One region of the Hyphomicrobium sp. DMF-1 genome, then DNA from elsewhere that is predicted to be linked to it. Evidence: predicted binding sites of a transcription regulator. Region 1 holds the regulator's gene; each other region holds the start of a gene.
What was found. The regulator PhoB, encoded in region 1, activates phosphate uptake and scavenging genes when phosphate is short. The targets are predictions, from matches to a motif close to TGTCATNNANCTGTCAT.

Region 1 (4,347 bases):
ACGTGACCGTGAACATCCCCGATCGCAGCGTGACGGCCTTCATCGGCCCCTCGGGTTGCGGCAAGTCCACGTTCCTGCGCTGCATCAACCGCATGAACGATACCATTCCAATCTGCCGCGTCACCGGCAAGATCACCATCGACAACGAGGACATCTACGATCCGTCCCTCGACGTCGTTCAACTCCGCGCCCGCGTCGGCATGGTGTTCCAGAAGCCGAACCCGTTCCCCAAGTCGATCTACGAGAACGTGGCCTACGGTCCCCGCATCCACGGTCTCGCCGGCACCAAGGCCGAGCTTGACCACATCGTGCAGACCAGCCTCGAGAAGGCCGCGCTCTGGAAAGAGGTCAAGGACCGCCTGAACGATCCGGGCACCGGCCTTTCCGGCGGCCAGCAGCAGCGCCTCTGCATCGCCCGCGCCGTCGCCGTTGGCCCCGAGGTGATCCTGATGGACGAGCCGTGCTCGGCACTCGACCCCATCGCCACCGCCAAGGTCGAGGAGCTCATCGACGAATTGAAGCAGAACTTCTGCATCATCATCGTCACACACTCGATGCAGCAGGCAGCCCGCGTCTCGCAGCGCACCGCGTTCTTCCATCTCGGCATCCTTGTCGAGGAAGGCGCGACCAACGACATCTTCACCAACCCGACGGACAAGCGCACGCAGGATTACATCACCGGCCGCTTCGGCTGACGCATCGCCTCAGTCAGGACCCTGTCCGATGACGACCGAACGAAAATCCCTGCTGAGCGGCTTCATGCCGTGGCGCGCCTCGAGGTCGGAGGCACCCGCCGTCACGAGCAAAGCCGCCGGGCCCCAAGGGGCCAAAGGAGACCCTATGAACGAGCACATCGTAAAATCGTACGAGGAAGAGCTCGCTCTCCTCGACAAGAAGATCGCCCACATGGGCGGCCTGGCAGAGCACATCCTCGGGCAGTCGTTCGACGCCCTCGAGCGCCGCGATCCCAAGCTCGCCGAGCAGGTCGTCAAGACGGACAAGCAGATCGACCAGCTCGAGCGTGACATCGAGGAGCAGGTGATCTCCATGATCGCCCGCCGCCAGCCGCTCGCCAACGACCTGCGTCACGTCATGGCGGCGCTGCGCATCACGGGCGACCTTGAGCGCATCGGCGATCTCGCGAAAAACATCGCCAAGCGCGCGCTCGCCATTGCCCACGAGTCGCACCCGAAGCCCCTCATGACCGGCCTGCGCCACATGGGCGAGCTGGCGCTCTCGCAGCTCAAGGAGGTTCTCGACGCCTATGCCGCGCGTGACGCCGACCGGGCGCTCGCCGTGTGGCGCGACGACGAGAACATCGACTCCATGTACAATTCGCTGTTCCGCGAGCTCTTGACCTACATGATGGAAGATCCGCGCAACATCGGTCTCTCCACCCATCTGCTGTTCGGCGCCAAGAACATCGAACGTGTTGGCGACCACACCACCAACATCGCCGAAACAGTGCACTTCCTCGTGCGTGGCGTGAATATCATCGACGACCGCCCGAAGAGCGACGACACCAGCTCCACCCTGTTCTCGCAGGGTTGAGCCTCGCATTTTTATGGATGAGCGATAAACGATGACGGCCAAGATTCTTCTTATCGAGGACGAGGCGCCTCTGGCGGAGATGCTTCGTTACAACCTCGAAGCGGAAGGGTTCCGCGTCTCCCACGCCGAGAACGGCGAAGAGGCGGAGATCCTTGTTGCGGAGGAGAAACCTGACCTCCTGGTTCTCGACTGGATGCTTCCGGGCGTCTCGGGAATCGAGATCTGCCGGCGCATGCGGGCGCGAATGGAGACGAAATCCATTCCGATCGTCATGCTCACCGCACGCGGCGAGGAAGGAGACCGCATCCGCGGCCTCTCGACCGGCGCCGACGACTACGTGGTGAAGCCGTTCTCTCTTCCCGAGCTGATGGCCCGCGTGAAAGCCATCCTGCGCCGGGCTTCTCCGGACCGTCTGGCGGACGTGCTGCGTTTCGCCGACATCGAGCTGGATCGCCCGGCCCACAAGGTCACGCGCGGCCTGCGCGAGGTGCATCTCGGCCCCACCGAATTCCGCCTTCTCGAGTTCCTGATGGAAAGCCCGGGCCGTGTGCTCTCGCGCTCCCAGCTTCTCGATGGCGTCTGGGGCCGCGATGCCTACGTTGACGAGCGCACCGTGGACGTGCACGTCGGCCGCCTGCGCAAGGCGCTCATCCGCGGCAAGGAGCGCGACCCGATCCGCACCGTTCGTGGCTCCGGCTACGTCTTTGGCGAGCGCAACAGCGGCTGAGAAGCAAGGCAACGGGCAACAGGCAGCCGGCAGCTAGGGAGGTTACCTCCTTGGTGAAGGTCCTGCCGACGCCCTGTCGCCCGCATGAGTTCCTGTACCCTGCTCGGACATACCCACATCCAGCCGTCGTCCGTGCGCGGCACCGCTTTGCCGTGTCGCCGGGATGCGGATGGAGTGAGGGAGTGACTTCCAAATGCAACGTCATCCCGGCGTAGGCCGGGATCCAGCCACATCGTGATCTGGCAGCTCCCTCCCTACTGCCTACTGCCTACTGCCTACTGCCGCTCACTGCCAACTTCCGACACGCGGCAGCCCCACTCGCGACAAAAACCCGTTTTATTCAGATCCCGGATCACGAGATGCCGGGGGTTGATCGGCTTTATCGCGTATTGCGCTCGCAGAGGGACCGTCAGAGTTTTCCTGCAAGCCTCTAAGACAGGTCGACACCCATGGTGTACGCGCCGGATTCGGGGCGTTCGCGCGGATATTTTGCGCGCTCCTTCAAGCTCGGACTTCTCCCCGACGCGACAGGCGGCGACGCCGACCCCGTTGCTCCGCGCGACCTCAAGAAGCTTGTCCTGATCATCGGCCTCGGCACCCTGTCGTGGGTGGCGACCTACGTCGGCATGTTGGAGCTGATCGAGGCCAACATGGGCGACCTGCCGCTCATTCATAAGGTGATCATCGGCTTCTCCGTGGCCATGCTGATGACCATGATCGTCTGGCTCTTGGACCAGATGTTCGCCCCCGTGGGCACCATGACGCGCCTCGCCTACATCGCGGGCTACCTGTTCCTCTCCATCATCTCGGTCGGCTTCGGGTTCGGCTTCTACTGGAAGGTGCTCGAAAGCCGCGCCGAAAGCTCGCGCTCGGCGGAATCGGCTGTCACCGCCGTGCAGAGCTCCCTCAATGCCGCCTCGACGCGCCTCGAGCAGTTGAACGCCACCCTTGTCCAGCTCGCCACCGTCTCGCGCGCGAAGGCCGAGACCGAGCGCGCCAAGGGCACCTCCTGCCCCAACAGCAAGCCGGGCGATGGCCCCCGCCGCCGCATGCGGGACGAGGACGCCGCCCGCTTCTCCTTCGCATCCGAGTTCGTCGCCGGCCGCGTTGCCGCCGTGAAGACGGACATGGCCGCTCTCGACGGCGACCTCGCCAGGATCGCAGCCAACGATCCCGCGATCATCGATCCCAAGTCCGGCACCCGCAACGAGTTCATGAAGTCCTTGAGTCGCAAGCTCGACATGACGGTCTCGGGCTTCAATGCGCTGCGCACGGACCCGCAGTTGAAGCAGATGCGCCAGGACCTCGCCGAGCGCGCCGACAAATCCACCTTCGGAGACCCCAAGAACGGAGGCTTCGTCTGCCCCGATACGGAGCTCGCCCAGGCTCTGCGCGGCGCTGCACGCGCCATCAACGAGCTGCCGGTTCTGGAAAAGCCCGCCATCGCCGCCGTCGAAGGCTCGGAAGCCACCATCGAGGCCTTCCGCCGCCTCACCACAACCTTCTACGGCCTCCTCTCCTTCAAGCTCCCGCCGTCGGCGGACGAGCTGCGCGAGCTGCAGAAGAAGGCGATGCAATCGGTCGAGGCCGGCCCCTCGGCTGCCATCGTCACCGAGGAAGGCGGTCTCTCGAAACGAGATTACGTCCCGCTCGCGGTGGCCATCTTCGTCGACATCTGCCTGTTCCTGGTTTCCATCGGCCGGCCAGCCCACCGCCTGCACGGCCTCATGCCGAAGATGCGCGAAGCCGAACGCGGCCCGGTCATCGAAATTCTCTCGCGCTTCAACGACATCCACCGCGATCCCGAGATCCGCGAAAGCTTCGAGCTGTTCCGCCACGTCGTCTTCGACCTGCACGGCGCCTACTACGTCGCAGTCCCCCTCGACGCGCCGCTCCACGTCGGCGCGGCAGAGCGCGAGGAGCTGCGCACCGAGGCCCAGCTTCTGGCCAACCTCTTCACCAGCTTCGAGAAGGACAAGATCTTCCGCCGCACCTGGACGCCGTTCGCAGGTGTCGTGCGCAAGAAGCTCGCGAAGCAGGGATCCAAGTTCGCGGGATCGGAGGCTTTC
Region 2 (4,347 bases), 280 kb from region 1:
CACCAAGGATGGCAAGACGGCCTTCGTTGCGCTCTCGACTGCGAACCGCGTGGCGGTGGTGGATGTTGAGACCTATACGCCCAAGCATTACATCCTGGTCGGCCAGCGGCCCTGGCACATGGCGCTCTCGCCGGATGGCGCGAAGCTCTACGTGGCCAACGGGCTCACCAACGACATGACGGTGGTGGATGTGGCAAGCCTCAAGCCCGAGAAGTCGGTGCCGGTGGGCCGCCTGCCGTGGGGTGTTCTGGTGAAGCCCTGAGGGCATCAGCGGCGGACTGCAGATAGATGCGGGCTACGCGCTGGGGCGGTTGGTCGTCGTGAATGCGGCGCGCGGGCGGTGCTGCGTCTTCTCCCAGATGTAGGGCGTGAAGGCGAGCTGGAACAGCGCGCGATAAGCGGCCAGCGACACGAGCAGCCAATAGACGGGCATCAGCAAAGCCGAAATCGCGAGCCTCTGGCGTCCGCGGCCGGCGACGGCCACACAACCCAAAGCCACGCCGGAGACATAGCCGAGCACCAGGTTGGTGAGCCCGATGACTTTCACCGCGTCTGACAGTGTGTGGTGGTGCGGCGCGCTCAATGGGCCGAACGCCAGCTCGGCCGCCATGACGGCATAGAACCACGGGTGCACCAGGGCGGAGAGGATGACGCCGCCCATCAGCACTTGAAGCCCGAAGAACTGGAGCCAACCGAGGTCGCGGGCGGTCCGCACCGGGTTTCTCATGTGGACCAGGTAGGTCTGCATCCAGCCCTTGAGCCAGCGGGTACGCTGCTTCAGCCAGGTGCGGAAGGTGGCGGGTGCCTCCTCCCAGGTGGTCGAGGTGAGCACCTTCACGGTCCATCCGCTGCGCGCGAGGCGGATGCCGAGGTCGGCGTCCTCGGTCACGTTGAAGGGATCCCAGCCGCCAACCTCTTCCAGAACTGCGCGTGGAAAATGGTTCGAGGTGCCCCCGAGCGGGACCGGCAGCGCCAGCCGCTGGAGCGTGGGGAGGAGGCAGTCGAACAGCACCGTGTATTCGATTGCGAACTGGCGGGTCAGCCAGTTCTCCTCCGCGTTGAGGACGTTGAGGCGGGCCTGGACGCAACCGAGATGCGGGCTCGCCGCGATCAGGCGTGAGGCGCGCCGCAACTGGTCCGGCTCCGGCACATCCTCCGCGTCGTAGACGACGACCAGATCGCCGGTCGCGCGTCGAAGAGCGTAATTGAGCGCGCGGGGCTTCGTGCGTGGCTTTCCGTCCGGCACGACGACGATGGAGACGTGATCAGGCAGCGGCGTCTCGGTCACCGCGCGGCGGGTTGCCGTGTCCGTCTCCTCGAGGATCAAAAGGATCTGAAGCCGCTCTGCCGGATAGTCGATGGCGGAGAGCGCCGAGACGAGGTCGCGCACGATGCCGGCTTCGTCGTAGAGCGGAACGAGCAGCGTGTAGCGCGGCAGCTCGACCGGGTGGGTTTCAATATCCTGTTCAGCGGCGTGGCTCTTGCTGCCGAAGGCGGTGTGCCAAAGGGCAGCGGTGCGGAGCGCGACAACGCAAAAGAACGGCAGAACGAGAAGGGCTGCGAGGGCAAATATGAGCTGATCGAGCGCGATGAGCGCGGCGGCGAGACATGCGGGAGGGAGAAGGGCGAGCGTCCACTTCTGCCATCTCCACGCCGCTTCTCCGGCGGAAAGCTCGGGGTGGCTTCGGCGGAGGCTGTTGACGGCGTGGTCGAGGTCGCCGCGCTCGCGCGAGCTATCCCAAGCCGGAACGTTCTGGGGACTGCGCGAGGTGCCGAGGATGTTCGCTCGCGCCGCCGCCGCATCTCGTTGCAGCGGCATGTCCGGGCCTCGGGGCTCCGGGTCCCAACTGCCGTCGAAATCTTGAGGCACCCTCGTCCCCCGAAGCGCTCGGCTTTATGCGCGCGATTTTCGGCCGCGCGCAGATGTAATGATCTTGCCATATTGCTTTCGATGTTAAATAGGGAGATTGCGTTTGCGCCGTTTCTCTTCGAGAGGCCTGCTGCATCATGACGTCCGAGACATCTCATTGCGTTGCAGCACGCGGCGCGGCGGGAACGCGAGGCAGGGCGCTTGCGTGGGCGATGGCGTGTTTCTGTCTGCTCGCCGGTGTGGGCCTCCTCGCCGCATCTGGCCACGGGCAAGAGAAGAGCGTCATTCCGGGCGCCGCCGAGGAAGCCGCGCCGGCGGAGCCTCGCCGCTTCGTCATCCGCTTTCTCACCGAGGGTGAGTTTCCGCCTTTCAACTACTACGACGACGAGGGCGTGCTCTCGGGCTTCAACGTCGATCTGGCGCGCGCGATCTGCCTCGAGGTGGGGGCGGCCTGCGATATCAAAGTGCGCCCCTGGGAGGAATTGCTGATCGGCTTGCGGCGCGGCGATGCGGATGCCGTGATCGCGGCGCACATGGTCACGGCCACCAGCCTCGCGGAGGTCGATTTTTCCGATCGCTATTTCTACACGCCCGGGCGTTTCGTCAGCCGGACCGGGAGCGGAATCACGGACATCAGCCCCGACGCGCTCGACGGCGTCAGCATCGGCGTGGCGAAAGGGACGGCGCACGAGGCATTCGTCAAAGCGTTCTTCCGCGACAGCCGGATCGTGCTGTTCGAGAACCCGGAGCTCGCGCGTGAGGGCCTGCAGCAGGGCAAGGTGGATTTGATCTTCGGAGATGCGATCAGCCTCGCGTTCTGGCTCAACGGGTCGCTCTCGCGGCAGTGCTGCGAGTTCAAGGGGGACGCGTTCCTGGAGCCCAAGTACTTCGGGGACGGGCTCGCGGTTGCGCTGCCGCGCAACGATCCACAGATCAAAACTCTGATCAACGGCGCCTTGAAGCGGGTCCGGCAAAGCGGGCGTTTCCAGGAGCTCGTCGAGCGCTATTTCCCGGTCCGCATTTACTAAGACCGGCGCAAACGTTGCGGTTGGGGCACGCCGCGGTGTCGCGGGCCGGCCATTGTCATACTCCTGAAATGCAAATCCCTTTGTAAGGGAGCCTAAGGATACCCGCAGACGACGCGGATCGGAGGCTTGCCGATGGGGATCGAACGCTCATACCGGACACTGTTCATTTCGGATGTGCATCTCGGGACACGTGCCTCTCAAGCCGAAATGCTCCTCGACTTCCTCAAATATAACGACGCTCAGACGATCTATCTGGTTGGCGACATTCTCGATTTCTGGCGGATCAAGCGCGGCGCGATCTGGCCTCAGGCGCACAACGACGTGCTGCAGAAGCTCTTGCGCAAAGTCCGCAAGGGCACGCGGGTGATCTATATCCCCGGCAACCACGATGAAGGCATCCGCGACTACGCGGGCATGCACTTCGGCGGGATCGAGATCGAGCGGCAGGCCTTTCACACCACGGCCGACGGACGCCGCTTTATCGTGCTGCACGGCGATGAGTACGACGTGGTGGTGCGCTACGCGCGCTGGCTCGCGTTCCTCGGAGATCGCGGCTACGAGCTCGCGCTGTGGTCCAACTGGCCGCTGAACTTCATCCGGCGCCGGCTGGGGCTCGGCTACTGGTCGCTCTCGGCTTACCTCAAGCATCGCGTGAAGACGGCGGTGAGCTTCATCGGCGAGTTCGAGAAGAACCTGGCGGAGGAAGCGTGCCGGCATCAGGTGGATGGCGTGATCTGTGGGCACATCCATCACGCGGCCAGCCGGGATATCGGCGGCGTTCACTACATCAATACCGGCGATTGGGTCGAAAGCTGCACGGCGGTGGGCGAGACCGAAACCGGCGAGATGGAGCTGATCCGGTGGCTGGATGTGGTGCGCGAGCGTAGAGAGGCTCCCGTGGCGGATGCGGCGCTTCAGGCCGCCTGATGCGAATCCTGCTCGCAACCGACGCCTGGAGCCCTCAGATCAACGGCGTCGTGCGCACCTATCAGCGGCTCGCCCACGAGCTTCAGCTCATCGGGTCCGAGCTGGTGGTGCTGGGGCCCGAGAATTTCCGCCGCGTGCCCTGTCCGAGCTATCCCGAGATCGGCCTTGCCGTGCCGGATCAGCGCCATTGCTCGAAGCTGATCGAGAATGCTCGGGTGGATGCAATCCACATCGCGACTGAAGGCCCCGTCGGCTGGATGGCGCGCGCACACTGTCTGCGCCGGCGCCTGCCGTTCACGAGCAGCTTTCACACGCGGTTCGCGGATTACGTGAGCGCGCGCTGGCCCATTCCTGAGTCCTGGGTCTATGCGTTCCAGCGCCGCTTCCATGCCCGCAGCGCGGGCGTAATGGTGGCGACCGAGAGCTTTGCCGCCGATCTCAGGCGGCGTGGCTTCGAGCGGCTGCTTCCCTGGACGCGCGGCGTGGATACGGCATTGTTTCGTCCCCGGCCGGTGCGGCTCT
Region 3 (4,347 bases), 2.1 Mb from region 1:
TCGACGATCTTGCCGCCGCCATCGCCGAAGCACACGATGCGCTCGATCATCGTCTGCTGAACGAGGTGGAGGGGCTCGAGTTTCCGACCCTCGAGCGCATTTCGATCTGGCTCTGGAACAGGCTCCAGAACCGCGTTCCCGGCCTCGCGGAAATTCACGTTTCGCGCGATAGCTGCAACGAAGGCTGCATCTATACGGGCACGCCCGCCTCGCGCCCGGCCGCCCTCGCCGCCGAATAGAAAACGCAGAGAGCGCGCACATGACCGCCGAGACGACGGGCATCACACTTCTGGGCGGATCGTCCGCCATTCCGGAAAGCCCCGACAAGGCGCTGCTGGAGCGTGTCGCCAATCCGCATTCCGACACCGCCTACGTCGCGCGCTTCACGGCGCCTGAGTTTACCTCGCTCTGCCCCGTGACCGGCCAGCCGGACTTCGCCCATCTGGTGATCGACTACGTGCCCGGCGCCTGGCTCGTGGAGAGCAAGTCGCTCAAGCTCTACCTCGCCTCGTTCCGCAACCACGGCGCCTTCCACGAGGATTGCACGGTCGCCATCGGCAAGCGCCTCGCCGCGCTGCTCGAGCCGCGCTTCTTGCGTATCGGCGGATACTGGTATCCGCGCGGCGGCATTCCGATCGACGTGTTCTGGCAGACGGGCGAGCTGCCGAAGGACGTCTGGCTTCCAGACCAGGGCGTCGCGCCCTATCGCGGACGCGGCTGAGCACCTGCCTCTGCCGGGGCCGAGAAGCGAGCCTCAAGCGCGTGTCTGCTCCGGCTCGGCAACCGTCATGTCGTTGCCGCGCCAGGTGAAGCCGTCACCAGTCCAGCCCTTGAGCCACACCAGCGGCAGCACGAGATCGCGCACCAGCCAGGCGACCGGAGAGACGGCGCTCACATGCCAGCCCGCTCCGCGCGCGAGCAGTGCTTCCACACCGAACCAAAGGGCGGCCATGAGCGCCGCCGCCGAGATGCTGTCGATCTCCAGAACCGGCGCAGCGAGCGCCGCCGATATCACCGGCAGCACGCTCCCTGTCAGAAGCTCGGGCATGTAGCAGAGCGGAAACGTCGCGCGGCGCAGCCTCGCCCAGCGGATCTGCCGGTCGAGCACCTGCTGTTTGCTGCGCGGGCCGAGCGGCTGCTCGAAAGGCGCGTCCACGAGGCGGACCCTGAGTCCTTCCGCTCGCACCACTTTCGTCGCCGCCGCATCCTCCGCGATCTCGACGCCGAGCGCGCGGATGCCGCCCGCCGCGTCCAGCAGGTCCTTCCGCCACAGCATCGATTTGCCTTGCGCGAACCCGAAACCGGCCGTGTCGGCCGCGAGTTGCCAGCGCGCCTGATACGTGTTGAGGAACGCGCATTCGACCTCAGACCAGAACCCGGACGGACGGCTGCCGATCGGCGGCGAGCAGACGAGCCCCGTATCTGAGCGCATCCCAGCCATGAGCTGATGCACATAGTCCGCCGGCATCAGCACGTTGCTGTCCGCGATGACGATCCAGCGATGGCGCGTCGCGACCCAGCCCTTGATGATGTTGTTGAGCTTCGGGTTCGGCGTGCTCTTGTCGTCGCCGATGAGCAGACGGGCCGAGACGTGCGGGTATTCGGCCATGAGCTGGCGCACCAGCGGAACGGCCGCATCGCGCTCCCGCGCCGAGCAGAACACGAGATCGAGATCGGGATGCGCGAGCTCGAACGTCGAGCGCAGCGTCAGCTCGTCATAAGGATCGAGCCCGCAAACCGGTCGAATGATCGAGACCGGCGGAAGCGAGCGCGGCGGTTGGGCGGGAGCAGCATGTTGTCTCACGCGCCAGAGCGACATCGCCGCCGAAGCGATATGGACGAGCGTCGCCAGCGTGCAGAACACAAGGGCAGCCCATTCGATCACGGTCCCGCAAGCTCCTCGTCACCGCCGACATTCCATCGCGTGCTTTCGGGGATTCACGTTACAGGCCGATGACAGGGCAACGACACGCTCGCGTGCGAGCGCGCAAAAAAAGGGGACGCCAGCAGCGCCCCCTTGTTCAAGTTCGTGGGAGAAGTGTGTCCAGAGCGTCGAGTGACAATCAAAGGACTGAGCGATCTAACCGTGCCGGACGCGAGGCCGTCAACGATCTATGCCCTTCATCTGCGGCGCCATTTCGCCGCGCACGCCTGTCATATATCCGAAATAATAGAGAGCGCTCTCAGCATGCCGACAGTCCGCAGCCTGCAAGCGCCGATTTGCTGATAAGCAATGCTGGCTTCACCGGATGCGCAGAGAACCCAACCCTCAGGCGTGCGCAGTGCTGTGATCGCTGATCAGGAGAAGGAACGGCAGCGGCCGGTCATCCTTCTCGGGGATGAGGGAGCCGATGGCCGTCACGATGCCCCGCTCCTTGTTCTTCATCACGCCGTTGACTTCCCAATCCGCGTGCGTCTTGAGCACCTCGCGCTCGACATGCTCGAAAAAGACGCTGACGATCTCGTCGGCCGTCTGGCCCATCAGGTTGTCCGGACCTTCGAAGGCATACGAGCCCTCACCGTTCGTCTCGCCGTCCAGCATGCGGGCAAAATAAGTGGCCATGTCCCCTCCAAGTCGCGATGGAGGGCCCTTGTCCGTCACTTGAATGACGGGCGGATGACAGCAGGCAGACTTGCCTTCCGCGAAGGCGGATCGCGCGGGCTCAGCCGGCGAACTCGAGGCCGAGCCGGCGCAGCGCCTCACGGCCGAGAGGACGATGTGCGGGACGATCGAGAAGACGATTGAGACCACGCACCGTGCGCGAAAGCTTGAACGACCTGCGCAGCCTGTGCAGCAACTCGATCCGCTCGGCTTCGCTGGTCTCGACGATCACGCGTGCGACGGCCACGGATTCGATTTCGGAGGGAACGTCGTCAAGTGCTCCTGCTTCCGTCTCGGAATTGCCGGTACGCATGATGACCCCACTCCCACAATTGCGGCAACGTCCTCGCTTATTAGCACCACAAAAGCCTTGCGAGAACCGGGAGCATAACCCCGAACTCCAGCAACGGCGGGCTTGATGCACGCTGCGACGCTGTCCCGAAGACGCCAAAAAACTGAGAAGATACGCCACTATGCTCCGCCCCGACCGACGGAATCACAAACCGGGAGCGGCAAAATGTCAGCCACCTTCGAAGATCTCGAAACAGGCGACGTCCTCGAAATCAAATACCGCCTGTGGCGTGCCACCGGTGCGGGCGAAGATGTGGTGGAGCGGTGGATCAGTGCGCAGGTGATCGCGTGCGAGCCGGGCACGTGGCCCCTGGTGCGGCTCGCAGACGGTCAGCCGACGGAAATACGCCCCTTCATGACGTGGCGGCGCATCGCGAGAAGCGAACGGCGCAAGACGGTTGGCCTCGCGGCCTGATCGTATCTCCTCGGCGAACCCGCCTCAGGATTGCGCGGCTGCGCGAGGGGCGGCCGGGTTTGTCTCGGCGGCGGCCACGAGCACCGGACGCTTAGGTGCGGCCTGCGGCTTGCGGGCCGGTGCCTTCGCGGCAGGAGGCTTGCCCTTGGCAGGCTTGCTGCTCGCCTTTGCGGCCGCAGGCTTTCCGGCGCGGCCGGACTGTGGTGCGGCCTGCTGTTTGCCGAGCGACCTGATTTCGGCCTTGAGATTCCCGATCTCCGCCAGAATGAGATCGAGCTTCTCGTTCTTTCCGAGCTTACGGCCTTTGCCAGACTTCTTAGCCATGGAACTCATACCTCGATGAAACGCCCGAAGTTTCAGCTTCGCACGTTTTCCGCGATCAAACGAGAGCCACCCCCTCTCATGCTTGCTGGCGCCTCGAAAAGAAGGCGACGGAACGCCCGGGCTTGCTCCGTTGGAATACGGAGAGCGGCGCGAAGGCGCAGCGCATCCGGCACGCCGGAGGCGTGCTCCGGTGACGGGAGCAGTTATGATCGTATCGGTAAGAGACGAGTTGATCATGGCCTTGGCGGACGGCGAATTGGAGCCCTCCGTCGAGGAGCATGTGCGCGAGGCGATCCGGCAGGACGATGCCGTGCGGCACAAGTACGAGATCTACCGCGTCACCCGCGTCCTTCTTTCGAAGGCGTTCAACGGGATACTGGATGAGCCGGTGCCGGAGCGGCTGACGCGGGCGATCATGAAGCCCAAGCGGCCACGGCGCCGTTAACCACGCCCCCGTCTATGACAATCCGGCCGCCTGCCGGAACGAAACGATTGCCGCCGCAGTCTCCTCCGGCCGCTCCACCTGCCACCAGTGCCCGCACCCCTCAAAGCACGCGACACGCGCGCCCGTTGCCTCGCCGATGCGCTCGGCAAACCGAGGCTCCGCGTAGGGATCCGTCTCGCCCCACAGTACGAGACCTGGCACGCGATCCCG

Region 2: the regulator PhoB is predicted to act here: its motif matches at 2,952-2,968, upstream of PE058_RS03380 (UDP-2,3-diacylglucosamine diphosphatase).
Region 3: the regulator PhoB is predicted to act here: its motif matches at 1,943-1,959, upstream of PE058_RS11970 (ceramide glucosyltransferase).

Annotation. Positions count from the first base shown of each region.
Region 1 is NZ_CP115706.1:480,129-484,475, reverse strand. Features, by position in the region: gene pstB (phosphate ABC transporter ATP-binding protein PstB) at 1-695, shown strand, start outside; gene phoU (phosphate signaling complex protein PhoU) at 841-1,551, shown strand; gene phoB (phosphate regulon transcriptional regulator PhoB) at 1,583-2,278, shown strand; gene PE058_RS02105 (hypothetical protein) at 2,728-4,347, shown strand, end outside.
Region 2 is NZ_CP115706.1:757,276-761,622, forward strand. Features, by position in the region: gene PE058_RS03365 (PQQ-dependent catabolism-associated beta-propeller protein) at 1-262, shown strand, start outside; gene PE058_RS03370 (glycosyltransferase) at 296-1,819, opposite strand; gene PE058_RS03375 (transporter substrate-binding domain-containing protein) at 2,008-2,898, shown strand; gene PE058_RS03380 (UDP-2,3-diacylglucosamine diphosphatase) at 3,031-3,825, shown strand; gene PE058_RS03385 (glycosyltransferase family 4 protein) at 3,825-4,347, shown strand, end outside.
Region 3 is NZ_CP115706.1:2,627,019-2,631,365, reverse strand. Features, by position in the region: gene PE058_RS11980 (6-pyruvoyl trahydropterin synthase family protein) at 1-239, shown strand, start outside; gene queF (preQ(1) synthase) at 260-721, shown strand; gene PE058_RS11970 (ceramide glucosyltransferase) at 755-1,885, opposite strand; gene PE058_RS11965 (hypothetical protein) at 2,270-2,563, opposite strand; gene PE058_RS11960 (hypothetical protein) at 2,664-2,915, opposite strand; gene PE058_RS11955 (hypothetical protein) at 3,120-3,368, shown strand; gene PE058_RS11950 (hypothetical protein) at 3,393-3,692, opposite strand; gene PE058_RS11945 (anti-sigma factor family protein) at 3,883-4,137, shown strand; gene PE058_RS11940 (alpha/beta fold hydrolase) at 4,150-4,347, opposite strand, start outside.